3 regions of the Anaerostipes sp. CAG:276 genome follow, and region 2 is predicted to be linked to each of the others. Evidence: riboswitches for the same ligand, from Rfam matches in the RefSeq annotation. Region 2 holds a riboswitch; each other region holds the start of a gene.
What was found. Region 2 has a riboswitch for cyclic di-GMP ahead of QVP35_RS00920 (MSCRAMM family protein). Riboswitches for the same ligand answer to the same signal wherever they lie in the genome.
Positions count from the first base shown of each region.

Region 1: it holds a riboswitch for cyclic di-GMP, as region 2 does, so the genes downstream of both, QVP35_RS06505 (hypothetical protein) here and QVP35_RS00920 (MSCRAMM family protein) in region 2, are expected to answer to the same signal.
Region 3: it holds a riboswitch for cyclic di-GMP, as region 2 does, so the genes downstream of both, QVP35_RS03900 (hypothetical protein) here and QVP35_RS00920 (MSCRAMM family protein) in region 2, are expected to answer to the same signal.

Region 1 is NZ_FR889182.1:166,741-178,388, forward strand. Features, by position in the region: gene QVP35_RS06495 (helix-turn-helix domain-containing protein) at 1-324, opposite strand, end outside; gene QVP35_RS06500 (Ig-like domain-containing protein) at 532-2,634, opposite strand; gene QVP35_RS06505 (hypothetical protein) at 2,597-3,079, opposite strand; cyclic di-GMP riboswitch class I at 3,354-3,439, opposite strand; gene QVP35_RS06510 (DMT family transporter) at 3,538-4,434, opposite strand; gene QVP35_RS06515 (P-II family nitrogen regulator) at 4,652-4,990, shown strand; gene QVP35_RS06520 (ammonium transporter) at 5,113-6,351, shown strand; gene QVP35_RS06525 (InlB B-repeat-containing protein) at 6,651-9,272, opposite strand; gene QVP35_RS06530 (hypothetical protein) at 9,361-9,663, opposite strand; gene QVP35_RS06535 (DUF1189 family protein) at 9,814-10,599, opposite strand; gene QVP35_RS06540 (DJ-1 family glyoxalase III) at 10,602-11,156, opposite strand; gene QVP35_RS06545 (alanine/glycine:cation symporter family protein) at 11,161-11,648, opposite strand, start outside.
Region 2 is NZ_FR889171.1:2,077-13,724, reverse strand. Features, by position in the region: gene QVP35_RS00935 (phosphoenolpyruvate carboxykinase (ATP)) at 1-1,327, shown strand, start outside; gene QVP35_RS00930 (MarR family winged helix-turn-helix transcriptional regulator) at 1,348-1,785, shown strand; gene QVP35_RS00925 (nucleoside recognition domain-containing protein) at 1,820-2,293, opposite strand; gene QVP35_RS00920 (MSCRAMM family protein) at 2,490-6,569, opposite strand; cyclic di-GMP riboswitch class I at 6,651-6,743, opposite strand; gene QVP35_RS00915 (hypothetical protein) at 6,792-7,373, opposite strand; gene QVP35_RS00910 (AbrB/MazE/SpoVT family DNA-binding domain-containing protein) at 7,515-7,778, shown strand; gene rsmI (16S rRNA (cytidine(1402)-2'-O)-methyltransferase) at 7,839-8,687, opposite strand; gene QVP35_RS00900 (tRNA1(Val) (adenine(37)-N6)-methyltransferase) at 8,688-9,440, opposite strand; gene QVP35_RS00895 (PSP1 domain-containing protein) at 9,430-10,296, opposite strand; gene holB (DNA polymerase III subunit delta') at 10,290-11,282, opposite strand; gene tmk (dTMP kinase) at 11,321-11,648, opposite strand, start outside.
Region 3 is NZ_FR889179.1:328-7,428, reverse strand. Features, by position in the region: partial or broken gene rpsD (30S ribosomal protein S4) at 1-84, shown strand, start outside; gene QVP35_RS03910 (DNA-directed RNA polymerase subunit alpha) at 130-1,086, shown strand; gene QVP35_RS03905 (bL17 family ribosomal protein) at 1,160-1,696, shown strand; gene QVP35_RS03900 (hypothetical protein) at 1,855-4,545, opposite strand; cyclic di-GMP riboswitch class I at 4,722-4,806, opposite strand; gene QVP35_RS03895 (energy-coupling factor transporter ATPase) at 4,932-5,783, shown strand; gene QVP35_RS03890 (energy-coupling factor transporter ATPase) at 5,768-6,631, shown strand; partial or broken gene QVP35_RS03885 (energy-coupling factor transporter transmembrane component T family protein) at 6,624-7,101, shown strand, end outside.

The DNA.
Region 1 (11,648 bases), on a different contig from region 2:
TATCATTTCATTCATATAGCGAATATTCATTACAATTTTATTGACCACTGCAATACTTTCTAAATCTTCTGGCTGTATTCCATTAGAGCGAAACGAAAAATTCAAAGGAATATATGCGTCATCCTCTCCCATCAAATACGCCTCTGAACATCCAAATAAACTACAAATTTTTTCAATCAGTGTAACGTTTAGATTTCGTGTTCCATTCTCTAGTTTTGTAATCATAGATTGATCAACATCCAAATATTTTGCTAATTGCTCTTGAGTTATTTTACTTTCTTTTCTAAGTTTTTTTAAACGAATATTTTTTGTATTGGCTACCATTTTATATTCTCCTTTCAAAGGACACACTCTGTGTTCACTTGTATTATATGCTTATTTTGTCATATTTTCAAGTGATTATCGAATTATTTTTATGACATTATATTCTTAGGCTATTTTTGAGTTTATAATAATTATGAATTATAAACCAAGGAAAGGGAGTCACATTGCGAACTCCCCTTCCTATTTTTTATCATATCAGAGCATCTTTCAAAAGTTGTAAATTGGTTGTAAAAATTCTTCCTGCTGTCTGGAAAAACGCATGCGATAAGGAAATTTAACAGAAATAGAAACTCCTGCTGTGATACTTGCCGTACCCGGTGATACTGCCGTTACATTTCCTTTATCGTCTACATCTGCCACAGAAATATCGGAGGAAGTCCACTGATATCCGCAGTCTGCATCGAATGGCAGAGCCCGGGCCTTCAGCTGAAAAGTTTCTCCAGCAATCAGTTCTTTCGCATTTGGACTCAAAATTATACTTGAAGCCTTTACATGATAGGACAGCAGGTCACTGCATGATATATCACTGTCTGAATACTCACCAGTATCAGAAACCGCCTGGACAGCCGCCTTGTACCCGCCTTTTCCATATCTGCTCAAATCTTTGGAACAATCCAGGCTCTCTGTACTGCTCTCTTCGTCTGTAAGAATCTCTTCGTCTCCTTTGAAAACTGTGACCAGATACCTGGATGCCCCGGGAACTTTTTCCCACGTAAGTTCACCGAATCCTTTTTCATCCCAAGTAATCTTTCTGGGCGCATCCAGCTGCGGGGCTTCCTTCAATGTTCCGATATATTTTTTGCCGCTTTTTTGGACAGGCAGCACATACCCCTTGGTATTTTTTAGCCTGACCCTGGAAATCTCAGTATTTCCAACAAAAGAATCTGCCGTCACATAAATACCCTCGGATATCATTCCCTGTTTTGGAAGAACTGTGATTGAAACCTGAGGATCAAAATCTTTAACAGTAATCTGGCTTCCGCTGGTGATCTGAAGATTTGCCTCCTGTCCGTCTGTCTCCAGTGATCCTGACTTAATATCTCCATCTACGGTGAAAGATTGTGTTCCTCCTAATATGGTCAGCCAGCCGCTGCTCTCAATGCCTCCTCCTACAAATACAGCATCATTGTTCCACTCTTCCGGTGCCGCATTAATATAGCCCCAGCCGCTGATTTTCCCCTGGATAGATCCTTTATGCAGGATAAGGAATGCCTCCTCATTTTCTCCGTTTATATTCCCGTAAGTGCCGCTGAATATATCTACCTGCTGTCCCGCATCTACAGATTTTATATATCTGATATCAGGCGGAGTCCCCTCCATCGTAAGATTATCTTCAAATACAGCCATATCTGTGTCGATCACAATGCCGTCCTGTCCGGCACACCCCGTAAAGTCCATGGTCAAAAAGCTGAATTCCGTGTATTCTCTGATTGTCAGAGGCTTGCTGACCGTAAGCTTAGCGGGAGCAGATCCGATACCGGAAATTGAAAACGTGTGTCCCGGCAGGGAAAGTTCCAGCGGCTCATCGACTGTCGTGTCTCCCGAGATAATCAAGGATATGTTTTGTTTCCCGTATTTGGCGGCCTCCAGAGCCTTTTGTACAGATGCAAATGCCTGGTCTGCCGACTCCCCGGTATTCCCGTCGTTCCCCGACGTTCCGTTAATAAAATACACACTCTCCTTATTTTTTGGCGCGGCAAACCATCGTTTCCCTGATGACGTCTCCTCTGTGCGCATCTCCCATGCATTCACATCGTTTGAAAACGACAGACGTCCGTCTGAATCTTTTCTCTCCGAAACTACCTGTCCCCTAAACCATGGAGTGATCGTTCCCGAGCCATTTACCGTCCCCTTGACATAAAGATCAGAGCTGATGTCCAGATTGGCGTCTCCCTTCATATTCAGGTTCCCTTCCAGCGTGGTTCCGCCGTTAGCGCCCATCGCCAGAATAGAGCTAAGAGTCACATTTTTAACCTGAAACAGGTTATATGTGTTAAGAGGCGCGGCAATATTCAGCAGGTCAATATTCCGTGCTGCCTCCCTGAGATTCTGTTTTGTATAGATATTTACAACGGATGCCGTGTCCAGCCGGTCGGTCAGGGCATTGTCCCTGATCGTAACCTCTGTTCCTTCCAAAACTTTTGCCCCGTTTTTCCCATAACCGTATATTCCGGCAAAGTTTCCGCCGCCCACATCAATCCTTGCCCTCCGCCCTGAGACTTCTGTGGTGTCCGGACTTCCCGCATAAATATAGGCTTTCTGATTGTCATTTTCATTCACAAAACACTGGACCGTATCGGTCAGGGTCAACGAATATCCATTGACATAAAAAACGCCTGGCCTCCTCATCAACAGAAGTAGTCTCAAGTTTGATCCTGTCAAACTTCAGATCACTCCCCAGAGTTATCCCATAACGGAGAGTCAGAGATACGCTCGGATGTTCTCCCCGGATTGTAAGTTTTTTCTCCTCAGGCGTTGTAACCCCCTTTTGATCCACATAGGAATCAATAATGACAATCGTTCCTCCATCCGCTGCAGCCCGAAACGCCGCATTAATATCATGCAGCGGCTGCTCCTTTGTACTGCCGTCTCCAGACGGATATCCGTCTGATCCAGTCAGATAGACCGTCTTAAGGCCTGATGATTTGACGGTGCTTCCCGCCGCAGATATTTTCACTGTCTGAAACAGCATTGAAAATACCATGACTGCGGCAAGGAAACAAGCTGTGATCCTTCTAAATCCTGTTAAATTCAACTTTGTTCCCCCTCAATATATTTGTATATGTCCCACATAATAATTGGACAAAGTGGCAATCCCACTTCAACTCCCACCCCCCTCATTCTTTGAGGGGTTTGACAACTTTGCGTGCCAGATGCGATTTGACGTAGTCAAATAATTTCCTTGCGCATCTGTGTACAACCCGCGGAGCGTTTGTTATTACTTAGGAAAGACTTTCACGCATTAGCGTGACAAGGTCTTTCCTAAGTAACAAAAAATGCATTGCTGTCCTAAAAACGCAATGCATAAAAACTGCAGCTGGCTGTCATAATCAATAAAATCTTAGACCCTTTAGCTTTGCGCCGCAGGCTTTCACCTGTTTTGCCCAATATGTAATATTCCTTTCTTCTAATATACTTCATCCCAGAAACTGTTACAATGAAAAAGCCGTATGAATACAACATTCATATGGCTTTTTCCGAAAAACATGCTGCCTACTGTTTATTCACTGCAGCAATTCCTCCGCATACAAGAAGAATGGATGCGATATTAACCGCAGTAAAGACGTTTTCTTTTAAAAGCAGGCCGGAAAGCAGTGTTCCGAACACCGGAATCAGCAGATTATAGATGGAAATGGAACTGACCTGATAATGGGATAAAAGCCAGGTCCAGACGCTGAATGCAACAGCAGAAAGGACAGCCATGTAAAGAAGCAGGATCAGTCCGCTTGTTTGGAATGTCAAAGTTCCGTTTCCCGCATATCCAAAAATCAAAAGCAGGCTTCCTCCAAGCAGAAGCTGATATCCGGCGATCAGCATCACATTCATCGTCTGTGCCAGTTTCTTGCTGTAAATGGATGCGAGACTCTGTGACAGTGCTGCCAGCACAATGAATCCTTCTCCATTCCAGGCAAATCCGCCGAGACTCCCTCCTTTCAGATTGATCAGGACGATGCCGGAAAGTCCGACGGCACATCCTATGATTTTCTTCGCCGTCAGCCGGTCGCTCTTAAAGAAGAACGGAGCCAAAACTACCGGAAAGAATGCTGTAAATGAGTTGATAATCGACCCCTTGGCTCCCGTGGTATGCGCAAGTCCCACATAAAAGAAATAATACTGGATTGTCGTCTGAAGAATTCCAAGAGTCAAGAGATGTTTAAATGCCCCTTTTTTCGGCAGTGGCCTCTGTCTTGTCTGAACTCCCAAAACTGCAAGCACCATGAGTCCTGCCGCCGCGAAACGAATGCCTGCAAACAGCAGCTTGCTTCCGATATCGTCTCCCTGTATCTTGAAAATCTCGTAGCCCAATTTTACGCTGGGAAAGGCACTTCCCCATAAAAAAGTGGCAAGCACCGCGAGGGCTGCCATCAATGATTTATTCTTTATTTTCATAAATTCCTCCGCTCCTGATGATTCTTCTATTCTACCATGTTTTACAGACACATTAAGAATGATTTTCATCTGTATTTATTTTTATACAAACCGATTTTTTATTGACAAATGAGTCTTCTGGAGTATAATGGGAACCATTCAAGAACAAAGGCGTTCCGATCAAGAGATTGGAATGCCTTTTTTTCTTAAAATAAAAAAGAGGAGGAATTATATTATGATGAAGAAAGTTGTAGTTGTCATCAAACCCGAGAAGCTCACAGATGTAAAGCATATCCTGGAAGCTCACAAGGTATCCGGACTCATGATCTCCAATATCATGGGCTATGGAAATCAGAAAGGATTTACACAGAAATACAGAGGGAATGAATTGAATTCCAATCTGCTGCCTAAGATCAAAGTAGAATCTGTAATGCCGGAGGAAGTTGTTGAAAAGGTGACAAAAGATATCGTGAACACCGTCCGCACCGGCGAATTCGGAGACGGCAAGATCTTTATCTCACCCGTGGAAGAAGCGATCAGAATCCGTACCGGTGAAACCGGAAAAGACGCTTTATAATCTAATCGGCAGAAATATGAAAACAATAACATACTTACATCATTATCAAAGGGGATAATGCAGCCAGGCCATAAACGGCAGGCACGCATTGTCCCCTTTTTGTCTTAAAGGAGGATATTAATATGGACGTACAGCAGTTATTAAATATTGTATGGACTTGCATCGCAGCTTTCCTTGTCTTCTTCATGCAGGCAGGCTTCGCAATGGTCGAGACAGGTTTTACAAGAGCGAAAAACTCAAGCAACATCATTATGAAAAACTTGATGGACTTTGTCCTCGGTACTCTTTGTTTCTTTGTCATCGGATTTGCTCTGATGTTCGGAGGCAGCAATCCCATCGTCGGCACCACAGGCTTTTTTGATCCGACATCCATTGACCTGCAGCAATTTAAAGATCTTACACCCGGTGTCTTTATGATCTTCCAGACTGTATTCTGTGCCACAGCCGCCACCATCGTTTCCGGCGCCATGGCAGAGCGCACAAAATTTTCTTCCTATCTGATTTACAGTGCGCTGATCAGTCTGATCATTTACCCGATCACCGGACACTGGATTTGGGGCGGCGGATGGCTGGCTGAGTTAGGGTTTCATGATTTTGCAGGTTCCACTGCAGTCCATTCTGTCGGCGGATGGCTGGCACTGGTCGGTGCTGCGACAGTCGGTCCCCGTATCGGAAAATACAAAGCCGACGGAACTCCAAGAGCGATCCCGGCTCATAATATTGCGCTCGGCGCATTAGGAGTCTTTATTTTATGGTTCTGCTGGTTCGGATTTAACTGCGGTTCCACGACTGCTGCCACCGATACTCTCGGTTCCATCGCCATGACCACGAACCTGGCCGCCGCCGCATCCACGTTAGTGGCGCTGGTTATCACCTGGGTGCGTTATGGTAAACCCGATGTTTCCATGACTCTGAACGGTTCCCTTGCCGGCCTCGTAGGTATCACAGCCGGATGTGATGTCGTATCCAACTACGGCGCAATCGCCATCGGTGCCATCTGCGGAGTCGTTGTAGTCGCAGTCATAGAACTGCTTGACAAAAAAATAAAAATTGATGACCCGGTCGGAGCCTGCGGTGTGCATCTGGCCTGCGGCGTAGCAGGAACCCTGCTGACAGCATTCTTCGCAACCGGAGATTCATTAAAACTTATGGATATCACAAGAGGCGCATTCATCAAAGCACAGTTCATCGGTGTCGCTGCCGTTGCCGCTTACTGTATCGTCGGCGGGCTCATCATCTTCCAGGGACTGAAGCATACCATCGGACTTCGGGCTTCCGAGGAAGAAGAAATTGCAGGTATGGATATATCAGAGCATGGTATTTCCGGTTATGCAGATTTCCCACTGAAAAGCGATCATTAATATTAGTGATATAACCGGGGTCCTCTCCCCCGCTTATATAAAAAGCTGGAATTCGACTAGTTTTTACTAACATGACGACTAATCTCTGACAAACTTAAGACATTTCAATGTAACTCTAATATAATACTTCAAGATTGTTTTGCTGAAAACCCCCTGAGGATGTGCTCAGGGGTTTTCTCTCGTTTCATAGGAAAGTTCTGCGGCCTTCCCTATGAAATAAAAACGCTCCGCGGGCTGTACACAGATGCGTATTGAGGTGTTGGGGAGTTGAAGCGGCCTGCCCACTTTGTTCTATTTTATCACTTTGCTTTTTTCATGGTTAGGATCACAAATCCGGCCATGGATGCGGCCGTCAGCAGCAGCATTCCCTGCACCGGCCTTCTGTCTGAAGTCTTTGCCGCGTTTGTCTTTGATGCACTTCCGTTCCTCTTACTGTATTCCCAGTCCGGAGTGTTCTTCTTTTTTGTTTCTCCTCCACTTTCTTTTTTACTGTCTCCCCCCTGCTCTTTCTTTCCGTCTCCTGTCTGTATCTGCTTCTCCGGTGTCTTCTCCCATTTTGCTCTCAGTGTCATGCCATCATGGACTGGTGTTTTGAAGTCCCATTCTTTTTCTGTCCCGTTCTCATCCGTGTAAAACCATCCCGCAAACTCATATCCGTCTTTCTTCGGCTCTTTGGGACGGACCAGGCGGTTCCCGCCTTCCACCGTCTGTACCTCCGGTGTGTAGTCTCCTCCGTTGGGATCAAAGACTACCTGATGTTTTCCGGTCAGCGTTACTTTCACCTGCACCTTTGTGCCGTCCTCCATCGAGAAGGTCATCCCAAACATTCCCGTCTTTCCTGCCTTTTTCGCCTCATTCAGCGCAGTCAGCTGGTTTTTGTCCGCTTTAAGGTCCAGAGTGTCTCCATTTTTGTTCTTTCCCCGGGCCTTACAGAGTTCTATGATCTCTTCTTCTGTAAACGCCTCTCCTCCGGTCTCATGCTCCGCATCGTCAGCCCCGATGGCTGCAGCCGGGTTCTCCGGATCATAGGCTGTCCCGTCACTTCCCTCGTCTGTAAGATACACAGTAACTGCCACTTCGGTTCCGCCCTCTGTCTTTATGGTCAGCGGAAACTCTCCTTTGGCCCCTGCTTTCTTTGCCTGATTGATCTTCTCCACCTGACTGCTGTCAGCCAGGCTGATCTGCCCCTCCGGAAGGGGTTTTCCGTCCTGGTCAAGCCCTGATGCCTTGGTCATGGCCAGCAGCTGCTCTTCTGAGAATGCAGCTCCCCCGGTTTTACTGATCACATCTTTTCCTTTCAGCGTTTCCCCGTTTTCTGGGTTCTCCGTGGTCTGGTCATATTTGACCAGGGTCACGCTGATCACGGCTTTCTCCCCGTCTGCGGTCTCGTAGGTCAGCGGAAAGACCCCGGCCTTCCCCGCTGTCTTTGCATCGTTGATCTTTTTATATTGTTCTGCATTTAAAAGATAGTGCCCGTAGGAGATATTGTTCCCCTCCGGGTCCTTCCCCTTCAGCTCCCCAAGCTTCTTGATCTCTTCTTCTTCAAACGCCTCTCCCCCGGTTTCCTCTTCAAAGTCGTTCGCACCGATCATTGACGTCGGTTTCTCCGGATCGATCTGGGCCGCATCGGTCCCGTCCATTCGAAAGGATACGGTGACCGTAGCCTTAGTTCCATTTGCCGTTGTGAAAGTAAGAGGGAAATCCCCGATCTGCCCTTTCTTCTTTGCCTCGTTGATGGCTTCCAGCTGTGTTTCATCGGCGATGCTCAGCTCATCGGCCGGGAAATATTCACCGTTTTCCTGCTTTCCCGTTACCTTGGTCAGCTGTTTTAGCTGTTCCCCGGTAAACGGTTCTCCGCCGCTCTTGCTGATCAGGTGGTTGGCTCCGATCTGTTCTTTGCTGGTCTTGTCAATGTCATTGGCATCCCGGAACGGTCCGAAATAGACCTTTGTATAAAACCTTCCGACCTTGATATCCGTCGATCCTGAGAAAGGCGTGCCGTCCATGAACGTATAGTCTGTCAATGAAGTACCGTCCTGGATATACCCCTGATAGCCGGTATCCGGAGATGCCTTGACGTTTTTCACCTTGCTGTTTCCTCCGCCGGACCCGATCCCCGGCATACCTCCGGCATCCCCGATGGCCGTGACCACCGTGTCTCCTCCGCTGATGACTACATTTTCTGTCTCTTGAGTTTGAAAAGAGGTAAAAGCATCTAAAGTACCAGACGCACCGATGCCCGGAGCATACTGTCCTCCCGTTGCCTTTACCGTTCCTCCCGTGATCCTGATGCCGTCTACCTTTGTGCCCATCCCGGAACCGATACCGGAGCCATACTGGGTCCCCACAGCGGTTACGTTCCCGCCCGAGATCAGGATATCTTTTGTATAGCCGCCTCTTTCCTGTGCCCGGCAGGCCGCTCCGATCCCTGGACAGTGTGCTCCGGCAGACGCCTCGATGTTGCCTCCTTTGATCGTAAAGTTGACAAACCCGGTCTCGATGGGCTTTGTATCCGGATTGATGGCCACCCGGTAAGTACCCCCGATAGCTCCGGCATGGCTTTTGCTCGGATCTCCTTTTGCGGATAAGGAACCGCAGCTTTCATCACAGCGGTGTCCTTTTTTGTCTTCGTTCTCGCACTGAATCGTCAGGGAGCCATCCATCCCGTCTTTTGTGATCGCATTTCCGTTCTTATACTTGTCAGCCGTACCTCCGGCCTGACTGTACAGACGGTTTTTTCGTACCAGTGTGATGACCACATCGGCATGGGAGACATTGATACAGTCGAGCTTTGTGATATCCACGGTAATGTCCACGTTGTCCAGAGTGATTGCCGTGGTCACTCCAGGCTCTGCCACCAGATGATACTTTGTCGTGGTCCCGGTGATCCAGTATCCCTTTTCGTTCAGGGCATCGTCCACCGCAGTGCCGTTCAGAGTGGCTCCTTTAGAAGTGATGATGATATCTCCTTTGCTGATATCCAGCCTGGTCTGTCCGTTTTCGGCCTTCTTAACATCTAAGCGGGATGATTTCTTTTTTCTGGAAATACCCCCCCCCGATTTCCTGGGAGACTTTTGCTTCTTTCACCCCTTGCTTTTCTGTTATTTCCTGATTTTTCTCACTGGCTGCTGCCGATGCAGACTCTGGCTGTTCCTCTGTCTGTACTCCCGTCTCCTCCTGCAAAGCACTCTCATCAGCCTCAGCAGTTACTGCTTCTTCCGTTCTCTCTGCCGGTGCTGCTGAAACGATTCCTTGTCCCACAGTCAGCAGTGCTGCCAGAATGACAGCAAACCATTGTTTTTTCCTTTTCATCCTGTGATCCCTCCATGATAAATTTTTATGTACTTTCAGACATGTTGCTACGTATGTCAGGTAATGTGAAGAAATAAAAAAGTTAGTTCTATTATGACAAAAAAAGTGCCCCTCCCGGGACACTTTTTCAATAACATTATGATACAGATTCTACTCTTTTGCTTTCCTCTCCACAAGCCCCATCATCATCAGCTGATAGCTCACCAGATATCCGATCATGATCCATATAATTCCTGTGAAGAAAGAAATCCCCGCCGTAAGGCCGATGGTTCCGATCAGTTCACATGGTACCCTGGCATAGATAGACATTTGAAAAATCTTCCCGAATGCCATGGGCTGGTTTCTGGTTTTCATATTCAGAGACACCAGCCAGGAGATCAGCAGACAGTAAAACAAATACTGAAGGACGATTCCTGCATAGACAAAAAGCAGGGAGACAAAGATCAGGAAGTAGACCAATGGAAGCATATTCGCCATATCCTGATTCGTAAATGTGACATTTTTCATGGTGCTGAAATTCTTTGTTATGGTCTGTCCCATGACAGAAGTCTTGACCACCATATTATTCTTTGAAAAATGAACTTCATCGGAATATTTATCATCGAAGTCATCTGCCCCAACGGACTTTTTATTTGAATCTGCCGAGATATGAAGTGCACCCAGGTTGAAATCAACCGCGCGTTCCAGCTTTAATTGTCCGTCTTTCAGTTCAAAGGCTGGCAGCCGGTTCATGACAAAGTTTCTCGGGCCTCCCACACTCACAGCAAATCCTGCCAGATCCATCACCGGTCCAAGCAGAGTGATCACCAGACCCATCAGTAATGTAAATATAGCTACTTTCCATTTTTTCACGTTCAGCAGTTTCTTATACTGCCTCGGTTTGGTGCAGGCAATGTAGAACTGCTCCAAAATGCTTATTTTTTCTGTACTTTGCATTCTTATTTTTCCTCGTATATGATGCTTTCCAACAATTTCTCTTTGGCCTCTGTTCCAAGCAGAAGTTCCGCCAGTTTCCCCGCAAACGGAATGGCAGTTCCCATACCCCGGCTGGTAATCACCCTGCCGTCAACGACAACGGATTCCGTCACATATTCTGCTTCTCCAAGCCCATCCTCCTGACCGGGATAACAGGTCGCTTTCTTTCCGTCTAAAAATCCATACTTTCCAAGCACTGTCGGTGCGGCGCAGATCGCTGCCAGATATTTTCCATTATCATACGCCTTTTTCAAAAGCTTCGCAAGTCCTTCATGCTCTCTCAGCGCGATGGTGCCCGGCATTCCTCCCGGAAGCACGTACATGGCTCCTTCCGGCTCCAGCACTTCGTGGAACATGCAGTCTGCCTCCACTTCGATATGATGGGAGCCTGTGATCATCTTAGAAGGTCCCACAGAAACCATAATCACTTCAATTCCCGCCCGGCGCAGCATGTCTACAACGGTCAGCCCCTCGATCTCTTCAAATCCATCCGCTAAAAATACAAATACCTTATTCATAAGTTCATCGTCCTTTCTTAATCTGTTCAAAACGAAAACATTCTTTTACTACTACTTTATGTAAAACAAGCAGGCATATCAGGTTTGGTACTGCCATCAGCCCGTTCATTGTGTCCGAAAAATTCCATACAAGCTGGAGCGGCACGGTGGCCCCCACAAAGATTACAAAAGAGTATACAACACGGTATAATTTAATATAAGAAGTCTTTTTCACCAGGTATTCCAGCGCTTTCTCTCCGTAATACTCCCATCCTATGATCGTGGAAAAGGCAAACATGACGATCCCCAGACCGACGCATATCTCTCCTGCCGGTCCAAGTGCCTTTTCAAATGCTTTCATCGTCAGCGCCGCTCCGGTGATCAGCTTGCCGTGGGAATCCACGCTTCCGAGCACCCCCGAGGAAGCCACGATGAGGCCTGTAACACTGCATACGACCAGCGTGTCAAAGAACGTCCCCGTCATGTTGATATATCCCTGCCTGGAGGGATGAT
Region 2 (11,648 bases):
TACACGCAAAAAGACCATGTACCACGCAGAAGTCTATATCGGCTTAGACCCTGAATTTATGGTTAAGGCACATCTTCTGATTCCGGAGGGAGAGGAAAACATCCTGTACTCCTGGATGCTGAACTTCCAGTATGAGTCTGATGAATACAATAAAATGTATAAAAAGTCCCGTGCCATCGGCAGCGAGTCTGATATTTATATTTTCTCTGATCCTCAATGGAGCCATCCGGAACATCCGCTTGGGCTTACTTACTTCAACACCCAGACCAACTGTGCAGCTTTGCTTGGAATGCGCTATTTTGGAGAACATAAGAAAGGTACTCTTACCATCGCCTGGGCGATTGCCAATAGAAACGGCTACGCTTCCTGCCACGGCGGACAGAAAGAATATCGTTTAAGTCCGAACCACAGTTATGTTGCATCTTTCTTTGGCCTGTCCGGTTCAGGAAAATCAACACTGACTCACGCCGTACACAATAATAAATATGATATCACCGTCCTCCACGACGATGCCTTTATCATCAACACCGAAACCGGCTCTTCCATCGCTATGGAGCCTACTTATTTTGACAAGACCTCAGACTACCCGACCGGGTGCGAAGACAACAGGTATCTCCTCACAGCACAGAACTGTTCTGCCACGAGAGATGACAAAGGAGATGTTGTCCTTGTCACTGAAGACATCCGGAACGGCAACGGCCGGGCTATCAAGTCAAAACTCTGGTCTCCAAACCGTGTAGACAAGATTGAATCTCCAGTTAACGGCATTTTCTGGATTATGAAAGATCCTACCATTCCGCCGATCATCAAAGTCAACGGTTCACATTTGGCTGCAGTCATGGGCGCTACCCTCGCCACAAAGCGTACTAACGCAGAACGCCTGGCGCCTGGAGTAGACCCGAACCGTCTGGTCGTGGAACCATATGCAAACCCGTTCCGTACTTATCCTCTTGTGGATGATTACAACAAGTTCCGTTCCCTTGTAAAGGACCGCCATGTAGAATGTTATATCTTAAATACCGGCGACTTTATGGGCAAGGATATCACTCCTGGTGTTACTTTGTCTGTATTAGAACAGATCGTTGAGGGCAATGCCCAATTAAAACCTTGGGGACCGTTCAGCAACATGGAAACGATCGAAGTGGAAGGATATGTCCCTGATTTTGATGATGAGACTTATGTCAATACCCTGAAAGCAAGAATGACAGAACGTCTGAACTTCATCTTTGAAAAGGATACACAGGACGGCGGATACAATGCTCTTCCTACTGAGGCAAAAGAGGCTCTGGCTAAAGTAATCAGCGAAGCGCACAACCATGTAAAATAAAAGTGAGGTGAATTCTTACCGTGACCAAAGAGCAGCTGAATGACATTGTGGTAAACCTTTTCCATGAAATATCTTATCAGGAGGAAAAGGCGGTCATCACAGAGGAGTTCAAAGACATTTCCAACAAAGAACTGCATATCATCGACGCGATCGGAACCGGCAGTCCGAAGAATATGTCTTCCATCGCAAAGGCCCTGAACATCACGGTAGGTACGCTGACCATCGCCATAAACAGTCTTTTAAAAAAAGGCTATGTAATCCGCAGGCGCGGAGAGCAGGACCGCAGAATCGTTTATATATCCCTCTCTGACAAAGGAAAGGAAGCCTTTGACCATCACAGTCAGTTTCACCGCGCGATGCTTGAAGATGTACTTTCCCGATTAGACGAAGAGGAAGAACGCCTTCTGATACGGATCATGGAATATTTCCGGGATTACTATGAGACAAAAAACAATTAAAAACGGGGGCTGGAAATCTTTCCAGCCCCCGTTTTTAATGCATCCCGGTGAGAAATACACTGGCCATTACTCCTGCGAAGGTTGCCAGAAGAGCACCTGCCAGGGTGTATCTGGTCTTTTTGATATGTACGGCCGAGAAATAGATAGACATTGTATAAAAACATGTCTCGGTAGAACTTAAAATAATTGATGACATGACTCCCTGAGCTGAGTCAGGGCCAAAGTTCTTAAAAATATCCAAAAGGAATCCAGTAGCTGCCGAAGATGAAAACAGCTTTGCAAAGATTACCGGAAGCACGTCCTTGGGAATCTTTAAAAGCTGTCCCACCGGACTCAATACGGATACAAGAAGATCCAGCGCTCCGGACGTCCTGAAAATCTGCACAGCTAAAAACAGTGCAATCAGGGTAGGGGCAATTTCCATGACTACCTTAAATCCATCCTGGACTCCTTCCAGAAACGGCTGATACATTTCTTTTTTTGAAATCATTCCATACAAAAGTATCATGAATAAAATTAAAGGGATAATAATGCCGGACAGCGAAACAATCACAGTCACACCCGCCTTATTACTTTATATTACAATATATACATGCATCCTCGTCCTATATGCCAAAAACAGGTAAGATTGATAGAACTCATTATAATAAAAAAGGATACCAGAAACAAATCGTGCTTTCCTGGTATCCTTAGATTATTTTTGGTTACTTCTTATATTTTTTTCTGAGAAGCAGCAGTACGGCACCTGCCGCACACACAGCCACTATGGCGTAAACAGCTGTATGTGAACTGTCTCCGGTTCTGGAAACCCTTGATTCAGTCACCGATTTGCTGGAAGCTTCAGAAGTTTTGACAGTTTCACTGTCCTCTCTGTAGTAAGAATCTTCATCCTCAGGTTCTTCATATGTTGTCGTGGTTGTTGTCTCACTTGTGCTAGATTCTTCTTCATCATCTCCACCGTAATATGGATCTTCCGGTGAAGGCTCATCATACATTTCCACAGTCTGCAGTTCTCCCCCTGCATTCACTGTAAACCTCACATCCTCTGCAAGTTCGTAGCCAAACGGTGCTTCTGTCTCCCTTAAAATATATTCTTCTCCGGGAATAAGCTTTCCTGTGACCGCGTGTGCCTCCTCTTCAGATGTCCACTCTTCAACGATCAATTCTGATCCGTCTTCCTGAATCTGAATGATCTGAAGCTCAGCTCCTGCCAGCGCTTTCTTCGTCGCTGCATCCAGCTTGATGACAGAAACTTTTGTAGGTACATTTTCAGCTTCGACAACTACCGGTGTCTCTGCTGCCTGATCGTTAATTCTGAATTCATATTTGGTCTCCGCATCCAGATTGTAGCCTTCCGGCGCTTTTGTTTCCTGGAAATAATAAGTTCCGAGCCTCAGATAGTCAAATCTGATCTGACCCTGTGCATCGGTCTTAAGTCCCTGAGCCACTAACTCTCCGTCTGCCTTGTACAGGCTGAATTCTGCTCCTTCAAGAGTCTGGGCGTCTTCGCTGCTCACCTTTTTAAGGAGAACGGAACCTCGTTTTGCTTCATTTGTAATTGTAAAACCAAAGTTCAGAGTTCCATTTTCATCTAATGAGAAAGTGTAGTCTCTTCCGTCAAACTGAACCTGTACTCTGTCGGATTCTTTCTCCCCGATCACTAGTTTGTGCTCCGCTGCGTCCAGTACATAATCGTTCAGAGCCTTTGTCTCTTTCAGATAATAGGTGTTGCCGTATTTTAATCCTGCATCGAAAGCAATCCTTCCCTTGTTATCTGTTTTCATAACACTTCCAACTTCATTCTTATTATGGTCATAAAGCTGAAATTCAACATTTTCCAAGGGAGCATTATCTTCTGCATCTGTTTTGTTTAAGATAAAACGAATGTTATCACCTGTCAGGCCGCTGTTCATTCCGCTTAATATCAATGGGACACTGCCGCTGGTTACCTTGGTCTCTTTGGCACTCGCATCAAAGGTAACGGTGTTTTTAATATTTCCTGTGGCAGATGTGACATCTGTGATAAATAAGACTTTAAACTGGTGAGTTAAATCCAGTCCATCCGGGAATGTAAACACAATCTTACCTGAAACATCATCATAATCTGAATCCATTCCGGAAATCTCTTTATTGTTTGCCGTCACATCGATCAGCTTTACAGATCCCTCTCTGTAAGTCAGCCCCGGCTGAAGCTGATCTGTAATTTCGGCCTTCTGTTTCGTAATTACCGCATGGTTTTTATTTACATTTACGGTCCACTCTACATAATTTCCTTTTTTATAAGAAGTGGTTTTTTCTACATCTGGCGTATAGCTTACATTTACTTCAGCTTTTGCTGTCAGCTCTGTTTTAAACTCGTCTGCCCGTACACTCACTTCATTGACTGCACTTACCTTTTCTGGTTTTGTCTCAGCCTTTGTCTCATCGGTAACGGTACTCAGTGTCATGTCATTTTTGTCTGTCGGAAGCATTTGTTCCGGGAAGTAAATAATGATACTATCACCGCTGACCTCATAGTAAGGCTGATCTGCACTCTTCTCTGTCCCAAGAACTTTATCTCCGTATTTAAGGCTTCCCTCTACGAGTCTGTGGCCTTCCGGAAGCTTCTCTGTGACAACCATGTTATGAATGTAAATGCCCTTTGACCTGAGCCAGATCGTCCAGTTGAATTCATCTTTGCTGCTGTTATAACTTCCCTTCTTGGAAACGAAAGTCTGGATATTTACAGAACCTGTTCCCGTAATATCCTGTTTGTTACCATCCCATTCGAGAAACACATGGTTTTTAAAAGAAACAGCCGGTGAGTTCCCATTTGCATTCTGAGTGAACTGAAGGGCTCCGCCCTTAATCCTTGTTGTATATGTGATCGTGCATTTGTTTTTTCCAAGATCCTTTATAGTAAAAATTAATTCGTTTCCATTTACCTGCACATTTTTTTCATTCTTGCCCTTATAATTAGCATTAAAAGATCCGGCAATGTATTCAAGCCCTTCCGGAAGCACATCTTTAAACTGAATGTCTCCATTCACTGTTTTGGTTGGATTGTTATTGACAGTGACTGTCCATTTTATGGTATTGTCATCTTCAACTCTTGCAAAGGCTCCTGACTTTGTAAGTCCCAGCTTTCCTTTCTGATATCCGCTTCCCCAGCTGGAATCCTCATAATCAGAAATGCTTACATGGTTTCCAACCGTCATGACTGCAGTATTTCTTACACTTCCTTTTTTTACAGCCGCCTCGGTATCCAGCCAGATCTTATAATTGACATAGACAAAGTTATTGTTGTACTTTGGATCAAGTGTTACTTTAAATTCTCGTGTTGCCGTATCATACGTATATTCATTTTCACCCGGTGTACTTCCTGCTGCCTTTGTAAGTTTCACTGCATTGCCGCTGCCATATTTCACTGTGAGCTGTCCTTCTGTCTCCATCAGTGAGGTTCCTTCTGGAAGCTTATCTGTAAATGTAACCGGCAGTTCTCTGCCCGCTGTATCGTACCAACCTTTCAGCTGAAAGCCAAGATACGGCTTCTTTGCATCGTCATCATATCCTATATTATTGGATGCATTTTTATCTTTCCAAAATGCATATCTTACCACCCGGACTGAAGCATCGGCTGAAGCTTCACCTTTACTGTCCCCTGTCTTAATTGTTACAGTATTAGCTGCAATGGCAGACATATCTTTTGCACCATTGGACTTATAATCTGATTCAAAAAATTCATCCGTAAGCTTTGTTTTGTAAGTTAATGTATGGGAACCATTGCTGATCTTTCCGAACTTATAGTTCCATCCATTGTCAGTTAGTTCCGGATCGGCAGTTTTTGTTCCGTCTAACTCCACGGAACCTTTTACAAAGACTTGTTTTTTATCAAACGTATCTATCAGGGTGTATCCTTCCAGATTATTGTCTCCCTTATCCGGTGTGGCAATGACCGTCCATGTGATGGTCTGGTCTTCTCTGTTCAGCGTTCCCTTTTTCGCTACTTCAGGGCTTTTCTTTTCCACTTCCGGTTTAAAGTCAGTCTGATACTCCTGCCCGAATCCCTCAAGTTGTCCCAGATCGAAAATAATTGTCTCTTCTTTTAACTGATCTGCGTCCACGCTGCAGCTAATCTCCATGAACCCTTCAATATTAGATTGAGTCAGCGTTTTTGGAAATTTTACTGTGATGGTTGCATTGTTGTTTACGGTCCAGTTCGGAACTTCCTCTACAGCGCCTGCCTGTTGCTTATTTAATTTCTGCGCAGCGCCGCTGAGACCATCTAACTGGAACACGTTCGGCATTTTCAGAATATAAGTGGATCCTCCCTGAATGGTTTCCTTATTCGGAATTTTGAACTCATATCTGATGATCACATTGCTGTCTTTTGTGACAGGATGAGACTCCGTGAACGGATTTCCTAAATGGTCTGTAAATGCAAATTTAGTTAAGTATTTGGTGAAATCGCCGTTTGTCACCACAGGATCTGATCCCTGTTTTACGGACTTTACGGCTGTTTTTTTCTGAATTGCTGTGACAGATGCAGTGCTCTCGGCCTTTGCGGCTTCTGTATTACTCTCTGTTGCGGCCTTTTGCTCTGTTGTGACAGATTCTGTGGCCATTGCAGCTGTTTCCTCAGTTGCTAAAGAAGCCTCTGTTGTAGAAGTGATCTGTTCTGATGCAGTTTCTGTTTCCGCCTCCTGTGCATGGACATTGGTGAACGCACCATTCCCTGCGATAAATGATATCGTCAGCACAAAAGCCGCAAGAACTGCAAGACTTTTTCTTACCTTTTTACTCATTTTCATACCCCCATTTATTATTTGAAACAAAAAAGACTGAGTATCCAACGGATTCTCAATCTACACATAAATAATAATTTATGAGGCAGCTGGCTGGCACGATCATACTCCCTATACGATATAGCCCCTTTAGCTTTGCGTCACTGCCTTTCGGCAGCTTTGCCTATTTATTTTACTCTTTCTAAACCTATATTCTCATCATATACAAATTGTCTCTAAAAATCAAGTGCTTTTCTGAAATTTCTCGATGATCTTTGCAAAGAGAATTCCTACGATCGTGGAACAAAAGGTTGCAACAATGGCCGGCGCAACAATCGCGGTCGGATTCACACTTCCGTACTGGCTTCGGAATACGATGATGTTGACCGGAATCAGCTGTAAAGATGAAATGTTAAGAATCAGAAACATACACATTTCCCTGGTGGCGACACCTTTGTGCGGATTGATCCTGTCAAGGGCCTTCATTGCCTTGATCCCTGACGGTGTTGCGGCCCATCCAAGTCCCAGAAGATTAGCCACGATATTCGTGCTGATGTATTCCTTTGCCTCCTTATCCCTCAACCTCGGAAACAGAAGCTTTAAAAAGGGCGCTATGAGTCTCTCAAGCTTTTTTACAAGGCCTAAGGAGACTGCAACGTTCATAATCCCGGACCATACCCCCACGACCCCGAACATCAGGATACAGAGTTGTACAGCTTCCTTAGAAGAATCCAGAATCGTGTCTGATACGGCATTCAGATTACCGTTTATACTTCCTATTAATATACCTGCTAAGATTAAAATACTCCATATATAATTGATCAAAGAAAAACTCCTTTTTCGTTCTTAGTGTATCCTATTCTTTTCCCCATAAGAATATGCTTCAAAGCCCGGATTTGACAAGCTTTGTGAGGTATGATATTGTTAGGTATAGTAGTTTACTAATTTGCAAGGAGGGAAGCGAATATGAAGAGTACAGGTATTGTAAGAAAGCTTGATGAGCTGGGACGTATTACTTTACCAATTGAGTTAAGACGTAATCTGGATGTGAATGAGAGGGATCCCCTTGAGATCTTCGTTGACGAAGATACGATCATATTGAAAAAGTACAATCCAGCAGACATCTTTACTGGCGAAATGGATGATCTCGTTGAGTACAAAGGCAAGAAAGTGTCAAAAAGTTCTATCATTGAATTGGCGAAACTTGCTGGTTTAAATGTTGCAGAATAAAGCAGTGGGATATAGTGAAAGGACATATGCTGGATGATATGTCCTTTTTTTGATGTTATTTTATTTCTTATACCGGAGAAGCTCCTGATAAATATCTCTTTTTCCTACTCCGCGGTCTTTGGCCACCAGTTTCATAGCCTCTTTTTGTGAGAGGCCTTTCCCTAAATAGCGTTCCATATGCTCCATCAAATCGAGTTCCTGAAACTGCTCCTGGCTCTCCTTTTTCAGTTCCTCCAATGTTCTTCCCTGAATGATCAGAACACACTCACCCTTTGCCGGATGTTCGGTATAATAGGAGATGACCTCTTCCATCTCAGAAACAAATACCGTTTCATGCTTCTTTGTCAGTTCCCTGCAGACCGTCATTTTCCTATTCCCCATCGTGCTGTAAAGTTCCTCCAAAGTCTTTAACAGCCTGTGGGGAGCCTCATACAAAATAATCGTCCGTGTTTCATCCTTCAGCTGTTCTAAGATCATGACGCGCTCTTTTTTATCTGGCGGCAGAAATGCTTCAAAACAGAATCTTCTGGTTGGCTGCCCTGAAATAATCAGTCCATTGATCAGGGCACATGCACCCGGCAGGGACGTTACCTGAATGCCGTTTTCATGACACTGTCTCACCAGTTCTTCTCCCGGATCTGAAATGCCCGGTGTTCCTGCATCCGTAATCAGTGCAATGTTTTTTCCATCCTCCAGAAGCTTTACAAGATAACGGGCTTTTTCTACACGGTTGTACTCGTGATAGCTCGTCATCTTTGTCTTAATATCAAAGTGATTTAAAAGCTTAATGCTGTGCCGTGTGTCTTCCGCAGCGATCAAATCTACAGCTTTTAACGTTTCCAGTGTCCGGAATGTAATGTCCTCCAGATTGCCGATAGGCGTTGCACATAAATATAATTTCCCTGCCATTTAAACCTCCTCTGGTTTCCATCCATAAATTTTATAAATTTCTTCCGTATACTGTCCGGGCTTTTCATAGATGATCAAAGGCGGTTCGACCTTCATCCTGGACTTCCCTCCTTTTACTGCTTCCAGCAAAAAAATATTGGATTCTTTTTCCCTGTAAGGATAAACAAACCGGATTCTTTTGGGCTCCAGTCCGTCATTGCTCAAACAGTTAAGGATCTCAGAAAGACGATAGCTTCTGTGAACCAAAAACAAACTTCCGCTGTGTTTTAAAAGGACTCTGGCAGCACCGGAAATATCCCGGAATCTGCACAGGATCTCATGTCTTGCAATGGCTTTCACATCATTTGAATTCCTGAAGCCATGATCATGCACCATATAAGGCGGATTTGAAGTAATGACATCAAAGCTGTCATGTGAAAAAATCGCAGAAGCCTTCGTAATATCACCTTCTACGATCTCTATCTTTTCTTCCAGCCCGTTTAATGCAGCACTTCTTGCTGCCATCTCGGCCATCTCACTCTGGATTTCCAGCCCGGTAAAATGTCTTCCGGGCGTCTTGGCTTCCATGAGGATCGGAAGAATCCCAGTTCCTGTGCCAAGATCCAGCACATTACCGTTTTTCTTCACTTTGACAAAAGAGGACAGTAGAACCGCGTCCATTCCAAAACAGAAACCGTCTTTTTTCTGGATGATCTGATATCCCTTTATACCCAGATCATCCAATCGCTCTCCGTCTCCAAGTTTAGCTCTCATGATTCTTGTGGCTGCCCTTTCCCCGTCTTTTTCTCGCATTTTTCGGATGATAATTCAAATCATCCAGCTTGTACTCCACGATTTCCTTATCGCCGTTGTCATCTTCTACGATCAGCTTCACATTTTGTCTGAGTATATTGACCCGCTGCACTTCGCCAGTGCGGCCGTCCGATGTTTTCACTGCATCTCCGATGTTCGGCAGTTTCTTGTTCAGGTATTCGTATGTCTCCTGCTCATTTTTCAGACAGCACATCAGTCGCCCGCAGACCCCTGAAATCTTAGTGGGATTCAGAGACAGGCTCTGTTCCTTTGCCATCTTAATGGAGACCGGAATGAATTCCGACAGATAAGAACTGCAGCACAGTGCCCGTCCGCAGATTCCAATCCCGCCGAGCATCTTTGCCTCATCTCTCACACCGATCTGGCGCAGTTCGATTCTTGTTCTGAAAATAGATGCCAGGTCTTTCACCAATTCACGAAAATCCACACGGCCGTCCGCGGTAAAGTAAAACAGGACTTTATTGTTGTCAAACGTATACTCGGTAGCTACCAGTTTCATCTCCAGTTTGTGCTCCCGGATCTTCTGTGAACAGATAGAGAAAGCTTCCTTCTCTTTCTTCAGATTTTCCAGTGCTGCATCTTTATCTTCTCTGGTTGCAATCCGAAGAACCGGTTTTAACTCGTCAGAGACGGCTTCCTTGTCCACTTTCTTTTTGTCCGTTACAACTCTGCCGTATTCCACGCCGCGGGCAGTTTCCACAATCACATGGTCTCCCTGTTTTATGTCAAACTTTTTTGGATCAAAAAAATATACTTTCCCGGCAGTACGGAACCGCACTCCAACTACTTCTACCATACCTTTCCATTCTCCTTCATCGTTAGAAGCAACATTTCCATCGTCACTTCAAAATTCACGTTCGCATTCAAGCGTACTCTGGCCTTCTGAATCTCGTCCATGATGTGGGTAAGTCCTTCAAATGTAATATATATTTCCTGCTCTTTGAGCTGGCGGTACTTGTCCTTGAAAATCAGAAGATTCACAGATCCCGTTGTCTTGAGGATCAGCATATCCCTGTACCAGTCTGTCATAATATCAAGAAAATCATAAATCTGTTCTTTATATTTTGTCAATGTCTTTAAATAAGAAATCATCTCATGAAGTTCAATATGATGTATATAACCAAGCATTCCCAACGCTTCATTCAGCATCTCGTGGAACTCTTTAGTCTCAGCCACATGGACAGCCTTTCCAAGGTTACCCAGTGAGAATGATACTGCAAACTCAATCATATCCTCATCTGCCTGAGTATGTTCCTTCAGGTAATCCCTGATCTGATCTTCCGGGACAGTTCCCAGAGACATACATACACATCTGGACAATATTGTCTCCAGCAGACGGTCTTTGTTGTTTGTAAGAAGCAGGATCACTGCATACTCCGGCGGTTCTTCCAGCGTCTTTAACAGTGCATTCTGAGCCCCTACATTCATACGGTCTGCATCGTCCACAATATATATTTTATAATTGCTGCTGTACGGCTTAATGTCTATGGTCTCATTGATCCCCTGTCTGATCTCATCTACGCGGATCTCGTATTTTTCATGTGTTATATAGATCAGATCCGGATGGTTTCCCGTATCCGCCTGACGGCACGGCGTACATTGTCCGCACCCCTCATGTTTCTCACAGAGCAGCGCTTTCGCAAAGGCTTTTGCCAATGTCATCTTTCCTGATCCGTCTTCTCCATTCAGTAAATATGCATGTGAAATCTGTCCGGTCTGAATGGCTTCTTCAAAATGCTGTATGATCTTCTTATGTCCAACCACGTTATCAAAACTCTTCATCTCATCCTCTTCCATCCCTATGAAATCAATCCCCTGCCTTACGTCTGTTTTGTCTCTCTCGTCAGGGCATCATCAACTGCTACTTTTATCTGACGGTGAATTTCCTCAATGGAGTTTCTCCCGTCTATTTTAACCATTCTGTTTTTATCTCTTTCGGCTAACAGCCTGTATCCTTCCACCACTTTCCTGTGAAATTCCAGCTTTTCTGATTCCATACGGTCCAGCTCTGCCTGCTGTTTCTTCCTTCCGATGCCGGTCTCTGCATCCACATCAAGCAGGAGCGTTATATCCGGCATAGTATTTCCCACTGCAAAACGGTTTACTTCATATACCAGATCAACACCCAGTCCCCTTGCAATTCCCTGA
Region 3 (7,101 bases), on a different contig from region 2:
GGAACTGTAAAGGAATTACCTGCAAGAGAAGAGATCGACGTTCCTGTAAATGAGACACTGATCGTCGAGTTATATTCTAAATAATCGTAATAACCCTCAACAAATTCCTAACCCAGAAGGAGGGCTTAAATGTTTGAATTTGAAAAGCCAAATATTGAGATTAGTGAGATTTCTGAAGATAACCGTTTCGGACGTTTTGTAGTCGAGCCGTTAGTGCGCGGCTACGGAACGACACTCGGAAATTCCTTAAGGAGGATCATGCTCTCATCTCTGCCGGGCGCTGCAGTCAGTGCTGTAAAGATCAAAGGTGTGCTGCATGAGTTCAGTTCCGTTCCGGGAGTGAAAGAGGATGTCCCTGAGATCATCATGAACATCAAGTCCCTGGCGATTAAGAATAACAGTTCTACGGACGAACCAAAACAGGCCTTTATTGAGTGCTCCGGAAGCGGTGTCGTGACTGCCGGTGACATCAAGGCTGACAGTGATATCGAGATTTTAAATCCTGATATGGTCATCGCGACATTGAGCGGAGATGACGCACATCTGGATATGGAACTTACGATCACAAAAGGCCGCGGTTATGTCGGTGCCGACAAAGCAGACAAGGAAGGCAACTCTATCGATGAGATTGCAGTCGATGCAATCTATACTCCGGTAGAGCGTGTGAATCTAAAGGTGGAAAATACCCGTGTGGGACAGGTGACAGACTACGATAAACTTACTTTGGATGTCTTTACAAACGGAACCCTTTCACCGGACGAGGCGGTCAGCCTCGCTGCCAAAGTATTGTGCGAACATCTGAACCTGTTCGTAGATCTCTCCGAGAATGCCAAGACAGCAGAAGTCATGGTTGAAAAGGAAGATGACGAGAAAGAAAAGGTTCTGGAGATGAGCATTGATGAACTGGAATTATCCGTTCGCTCTTATAACTGCCTGAAGAGAGCAGGAATCAATACTGTGGAAGAACTGACCAACAAGACTTCAGAAGATATGATGAAGGTCCGCAACTTAGGACGTAAATCATTGGAAGAAGTTCTTGCGAAATTAAATGAACTTGGATTGGCATTAAATTCAGGGGATGAATAAGAAATCATAAAAAGACCCGCCTAGGCTGAAGGTATGAAGTAAGCATGGCGAAAAATCACAGGAGGTCATTATAATGGCAAAATACAGAAAATTAGGAAGAACATCTTCTCAGAGAAAAGCATTACTGCGTTCACAGGTAACCGATCTTTTATACAGAGGAAAGATCGTTACAACTGAAGCAAAGGCAAAAGAGATCCGCAAGATCGCTGAGAAATTGATCGCAATGGCAGTCAGAGAAAAAGACAACTTTGAGACAGTCACTGTTGACGCTAAAGTAGCAAAGAAAGACAGCGACGGAAAACGTGTCAAAGAAGTTGTTGACGGAAAGAAAGTCACTGTATATGAGACAGTGAAAAAAGAGATCACAAAGGATATGCCTTCCCGTCTTCATGCCAGAAGACAGATGTTAAAGGTATTATATCCGGTAAAAGAAGTTCCGACAGAGCTTGCAGGCAAAAAAGCCAACACAAAGACTGTTGATCTTACAGAAAAGTTATTTAACGAATATGCACCGAAGTATGCCGATAGAAATGGTGGGTATACAAGGATCGTAAAGATCGCACAGCGTAAAGGTGACGGTGCCTTAGAAGTATTGATCGAATTAGTATAATAAGAGCCATATTTTGAAAAAGAAGCAGATTTTATCCTGCTTCTTTTTTTGCCATGAATTTTGGGCCGGAGACGCTTTCTATAAATTCTCAGTACCATCAAATCAAAAACGGATGAAATCGTGTAAATATAATTTCATCCGTTTTTTGAATTGCTTTTTTATAATTCTGTGCGCTTTTTAAGTAGGAAGCTGCCGCAGATCAGGCTTCCGGAAAGGATCAGAAGTAGAGAAGGGAAACTGCGGTGTGTATCGGCTGTATTGGCCGTACTGCCGACGTAGCCCTGTCCTTTGGAATCTGATTTAGAGATTTTTTTATTGGACGCGGTTTTTTGTACAATGTCTTTTTTTCCTATAGCAGTTTTGCTGAGGGAAGTATTCTTTTTATTAGAGGTATTCTTATCTCCTCCGGCAGAAGTTGTATTGACAGCAGATTCTGAGGCTGCAGCAGCCTGGTCCTTATATACAAGGGTATAAACAGAAAACCGGTCGGTCTCGACTGTTACCTTGTCAGGCTCTGTACTTAAATTGTTCAGAGTGTCAGCACTGTAGATTCCGTCGGATTCTTCGTGGATGCGGATCACCTGGAACTGTCTGTTTTCTTTTCGGTATTCTTCCGGGACCTCAAAGGTTAGCCTTAATGGTGAGGCTAAGGTATGGATACTCTCCGGCACATCGTCAATTACCTTCATGAGATTGAGATCCAGGATGACAGCAGGCTGAGTCTGGGTGCGGTGCATTTCCTTCTCTAGGAGTTTGCTGATATCTGTAGGCGGATCAGATACGGGAGAAGAATTCAGGACAATTTCTATACTGCTTCCGGTGTTTATTTTTTCCCGGTCTTCCTGCGTCAGAAAATGGTCTGCATCGCTGTTTTCCAAGGCCACCCCAGGGGCTTCCGGGGGCTGCTGTACGGCGATGGAGCCGGAAGGTGTATTATAAGAAGCAATCTTCCAGAACGCAGAGTCCGCTGTTTCATTGTAGTTTAAAGTTCCGTTTCTCAGTGCAAACCAATTTTGTTCTGCACCGCTGCCATGGAACGTCACTGCAGTTTTTCCGGCTGAAAGTCCTGTAACTTTTAAAAGTGTCGGGACACCGTCAGATTTTGGTTCAAAGGAACTGACTGTAATCGGATGGCTTACTGATAAAGTATCAAAATGAGCAATACCGTCAAAAGTTGATGCGCTGTCTTTTATGATAAGATCAGATCCTGTTTTGCAGGACAGGGAATTTCCCTTGAGCAAAAGGCCTCCCCAGAGAAATTCTGTTTTACTGTTGGTGACGGTCATAGCGGCCTGTGAGGACTCTGTCAGACTCCTGGAACTCTTGTCATCCACTTCACCGACTAAGATGTAGTCGCCGTAGTACATGGTTCCTTCATATTCGCTTCCCTTTACATTTTCGAGGGAAAAAGAAATTTTTCCAGATTTGGCGGAACCTCCGCTGATGGATTCTCCGCCTCCCACAATAGTGCCTACGATTTCACTGTCTTTGTAAAGGGTAGAGCAGGTACCTTTTACATCTGCGCTGGAGCCCTGACCTGAAGCCTGACCGCCGGTGTGAAAAGCAGCGGCTGCCAGATTGCCGAACTGTTCCTGTACCGGAGAGACAGAATTGACTACATTCAGTGTAACAGAACCGTTTACATCAGCAGAACCTCCGCCGGAAGCGGTACCCCCTGCAGTTACATAGCCGTATATACTGGAACAGTTGGTCAGATTGGCAGTGATACTGCCGGAAACATCGGCGCAGGCATGATTACTCGCATCCCCGCCGCCGTGGAAGATCATGACTTCATTTCCGCTTCCTGCAAAGGAAGAGGTGATGGAGCCGCAGCTTGCATGAGCGTTGGCTCCGCTGGCATAACCGCCCGAATATACTTCACGGATGTCTACACTTTTCATTGTACAGGAAACAGAACCAGATACATCTGCGGAGGCTTTACCGTCCCCGTTTGCTGTGGCATAGCCGCCTCCGCGCAGAGAATATGTCCTGCTCGTGACACTTATGTTTACTGAGGCTACATCCGCTGAGGCATTATATGCTCCGGTGGTATACGCATAGCCGCCTCCGTATAGGTTGCCATGGTTGCTGGACGGGACAGAGGGAATGTCAACAGTAACAGATCCGGATACATTGGCACTGGCATTTCCCTTGGATGCATTGGCATATCCTCCTCCATACACTGAAGAAGCATTCACAGTACCTGAGACTTTAATGGAGACATTTCCACTTAGATCCGCATTTCCGGTACCATCGGAAAAACCTCCTCCATATATTCTGGACACCTGTACATTTTGGATGTCAATCGTTACATTTCCTTTTGCGGGTTTATTTTTTCCTCCGCCATAGATTGTAAAACCGCTCGTAACCGATGTGTCAGACAGACGGGAATTACCGGAGGCATCAAAGACATAGGCTTTGCCGTCGGAATCCTTCTTGATCACGATGGAAGTGCCCTGAGCATAGAGTGTACTGCCTTCGATCATGATTTCCTGATCACTTGCAGCAGTTTTTTTCATTTTCACGTCTTTTTCAGATACTCCTTCATTGGAAATTTTGGCTGCAGCTGAGTTTTGGGAATCTGTCGTCTCTTTCTTTGAGGTCTCGGTAACCTCTGGTTCAGGCGCTGCAGTTGTCTGCTGACTTTCGGCTGTCTCTGTCGGCCTGTCAGCAGATGCAGGTTTTTCTTCCTCAGATGCAGCCACATTCTCTGAAGAGGATGCCGCCTGAAGGTCCTTCTTTGCTTCCAGCGGTTCCTCCGCTGCATAACTTAAGTTGCCCAGAGTTGCAAGGCCGAGTGCAAGAAATATTGCGGTTAGCCACGCAGCAGGCTTTTTCAAGCGTTTCATAGTAATCTCCCCCTTATTTGATATGTTGTCATGATACTAAAATAAAAAACTCCGGCGGTATCCTGCCGGAGTCGATTTTATCTTAAAAAATGCAACGTAAGTCAAACTGCATAGAAAATATGCAGTACAAAATCCATCGAGAGGGCTATGAAAGTACAATAGTCCCGTAGGTAAAATGGAGCAACCAGCTGCCGTACCAGTAAATGGTTTAGGCCCTTGGCTTTGCGTCACCGGATTTCCCCGGTTTTGCCAAAATATAAAGACCATTTTAAGCGGTGCTTATTTCTACCCTAAGTATATGGTCTAACAGTAGGAATGTCAATGAATACCTATTGTTTCCAGAGAATTTTATTGATATAATGGAGCATATGTCAAAGGAGAAACCAATGTCAATATTACAGATCAAAGATTTAATTCATCAATATATAACGTATGGGGAGAAGGAAGAGGAAACTCAGACAATAAATGCCGTAAATGGTGTGGATATGTCGGTGGAAAAAGGGGAGTTCATTGCCATTCTTGGACACAACGGCTCCGGCAAATCTTCCCTGGCAAAACATATCAACGGACTGCTGCAGCCCACATCCGGCTCTGTTTGTTTAAAGGGTATGGATACAAGAGACCATGAAAAGCTCCTGAAGATCCGCCAAAGTGCAGGCATTGTATTTCAAAACCCGGACAACCAGATTGTCGGTTCTGTAGTAGAAGAAGATGTAGCCTTCGGCCCGGAAAATATCGGCGTTCCCACAAAAGACATCTGGAGTCGCGTGGCAGGGGCACTGGAGGGCGTCGGGATGACCGCTTACCGCAGTGCAAGCCCCAATCATTTATCCGGCGGACAGAAACAGCGCATAGCCATTGCAGGGATCATGGCTATGGAACCGGAGTGTATTATCTTGGACGAGCCCACCGCGATGCTGGATCCTAAGGGAAGGCAGGATGTTTTGTCCCTGTCCAGGGAACTAAACAAAGAAAAAGAGATCACGATCATTTTAATCACACATGATATGGAAGAGGTACTGTTGGCTGACAAAGTGTTTGTCATGGATCAGGGAAAGGTCGTAATGAGCGGAACGCCAAAGGAAGTGTTTGCCCATGTTAAGGAGCTGAAAGGGTACGGGCTTGAAGTTCCGTTTGCCACAGAGCTTGCTTACGAGCTTAAAAAGGAGGGTATCAGGCTTTCTGATGCGATAACGACAAGGGAAGAACTGGTGGAAGAGTTATGTCAATTAGTTTAGAAAAAGTAAGTTATATATATGAAGATAATTCGGATATAAAGAAGCCCGCGCTGATCGATATAGATTTAGAGATCGGAGAGGGAGAATTTATCGGCATCATCGGACACACGGGATCGGGTAAGTCTACGCTGATCCAGCATCTGAACGGTCTCATGGAACCTACAAAAGGAAGGGTGTATTTTGAGGGAAAGAATATCCACGATGACAATTATGATATCAAGAGCCTCCGGGGAAAGGTCGGCCTGTGTTTTCAGTATCCGGAACACCAGCTGTTTGAGACAACCATACTGGAGGATGTCTGTTTCGGCCCTATGAACTTTGGGGCATCCAAAGAAGAAGCTGTCAAAGCCGCGAAGGAGGCACTCAAAGACGTGGGGATCTCAGAAGAACTGTTCGGAAAGTCGCCGTTTGAACTGTCCGGAGGACAGAAGCGCAGAGTAGCTATCGCAGGCATTCTGGCAATGAAGCCTGAATATTTTATTCTGGATGAACCGACCGCCGGTCTGGACCCTGAGGGAAGGGTACAGCTTTTAGAACTGCTGAAGCGTCTCAATCAGGAACAGGGTATCACGATCATACTTGTATCCCACAGTATGGAAGACATTGCATCCTATGTAGACAGGATGATCGTCATGAACCGTGGGCGGCTGGAATTTGACGGGGATAAGGAAGAGGTGTTTTCCCATCAGGAAGAACTGGAGCAGATGGGACTGTCCGTACCGTTTTTCAGACTCCTGGCCAATGATCTGAAAGAAAAAGGATTTCCTGTTGAGGGAGAGATCCTGACTCTTGAAGATGCCAGGAGGGCAATCCTAAAAACATTAAAGAAGGAACAAACATATGATTAAAGACATCACCATAGGACAATATTACAGATCAGATTCTATTCTTCACCGGCTGGACCCGAGGGTAAAGCTGGTGGGGACATTGATTTTTGTCATAACCTTGTTTTTCTCAAAGTCCCCGCTGACTTATGCGGCTTCTCTGCTGTTTTTGGCTTTGATGATCGGCCTTTCCACTGTACCCCTTTCTTTTATTGTCAGGGGGCTGAAAGCCGTTGGCGTTATTTTGCTTTTTTCCGTTGTCATCAATATTTTCTTCATACCGGGGGAGGCGATCGTACATTTCGGGGTTATCAGGATCACCAAAGAAGGAGTCATCACAGCCGTTTATCTGGGCACAAGGCTGGTGATGCTTGTATTGGGCACTTCCCTTATGACCTTTACGACCACACCCAACGAACTCACAGACGGGCTCGAAAAGTCCCTGGGATTTTTGAAGCTGATCAAAATTCCTGTGCATGAGATTGCGATGATGA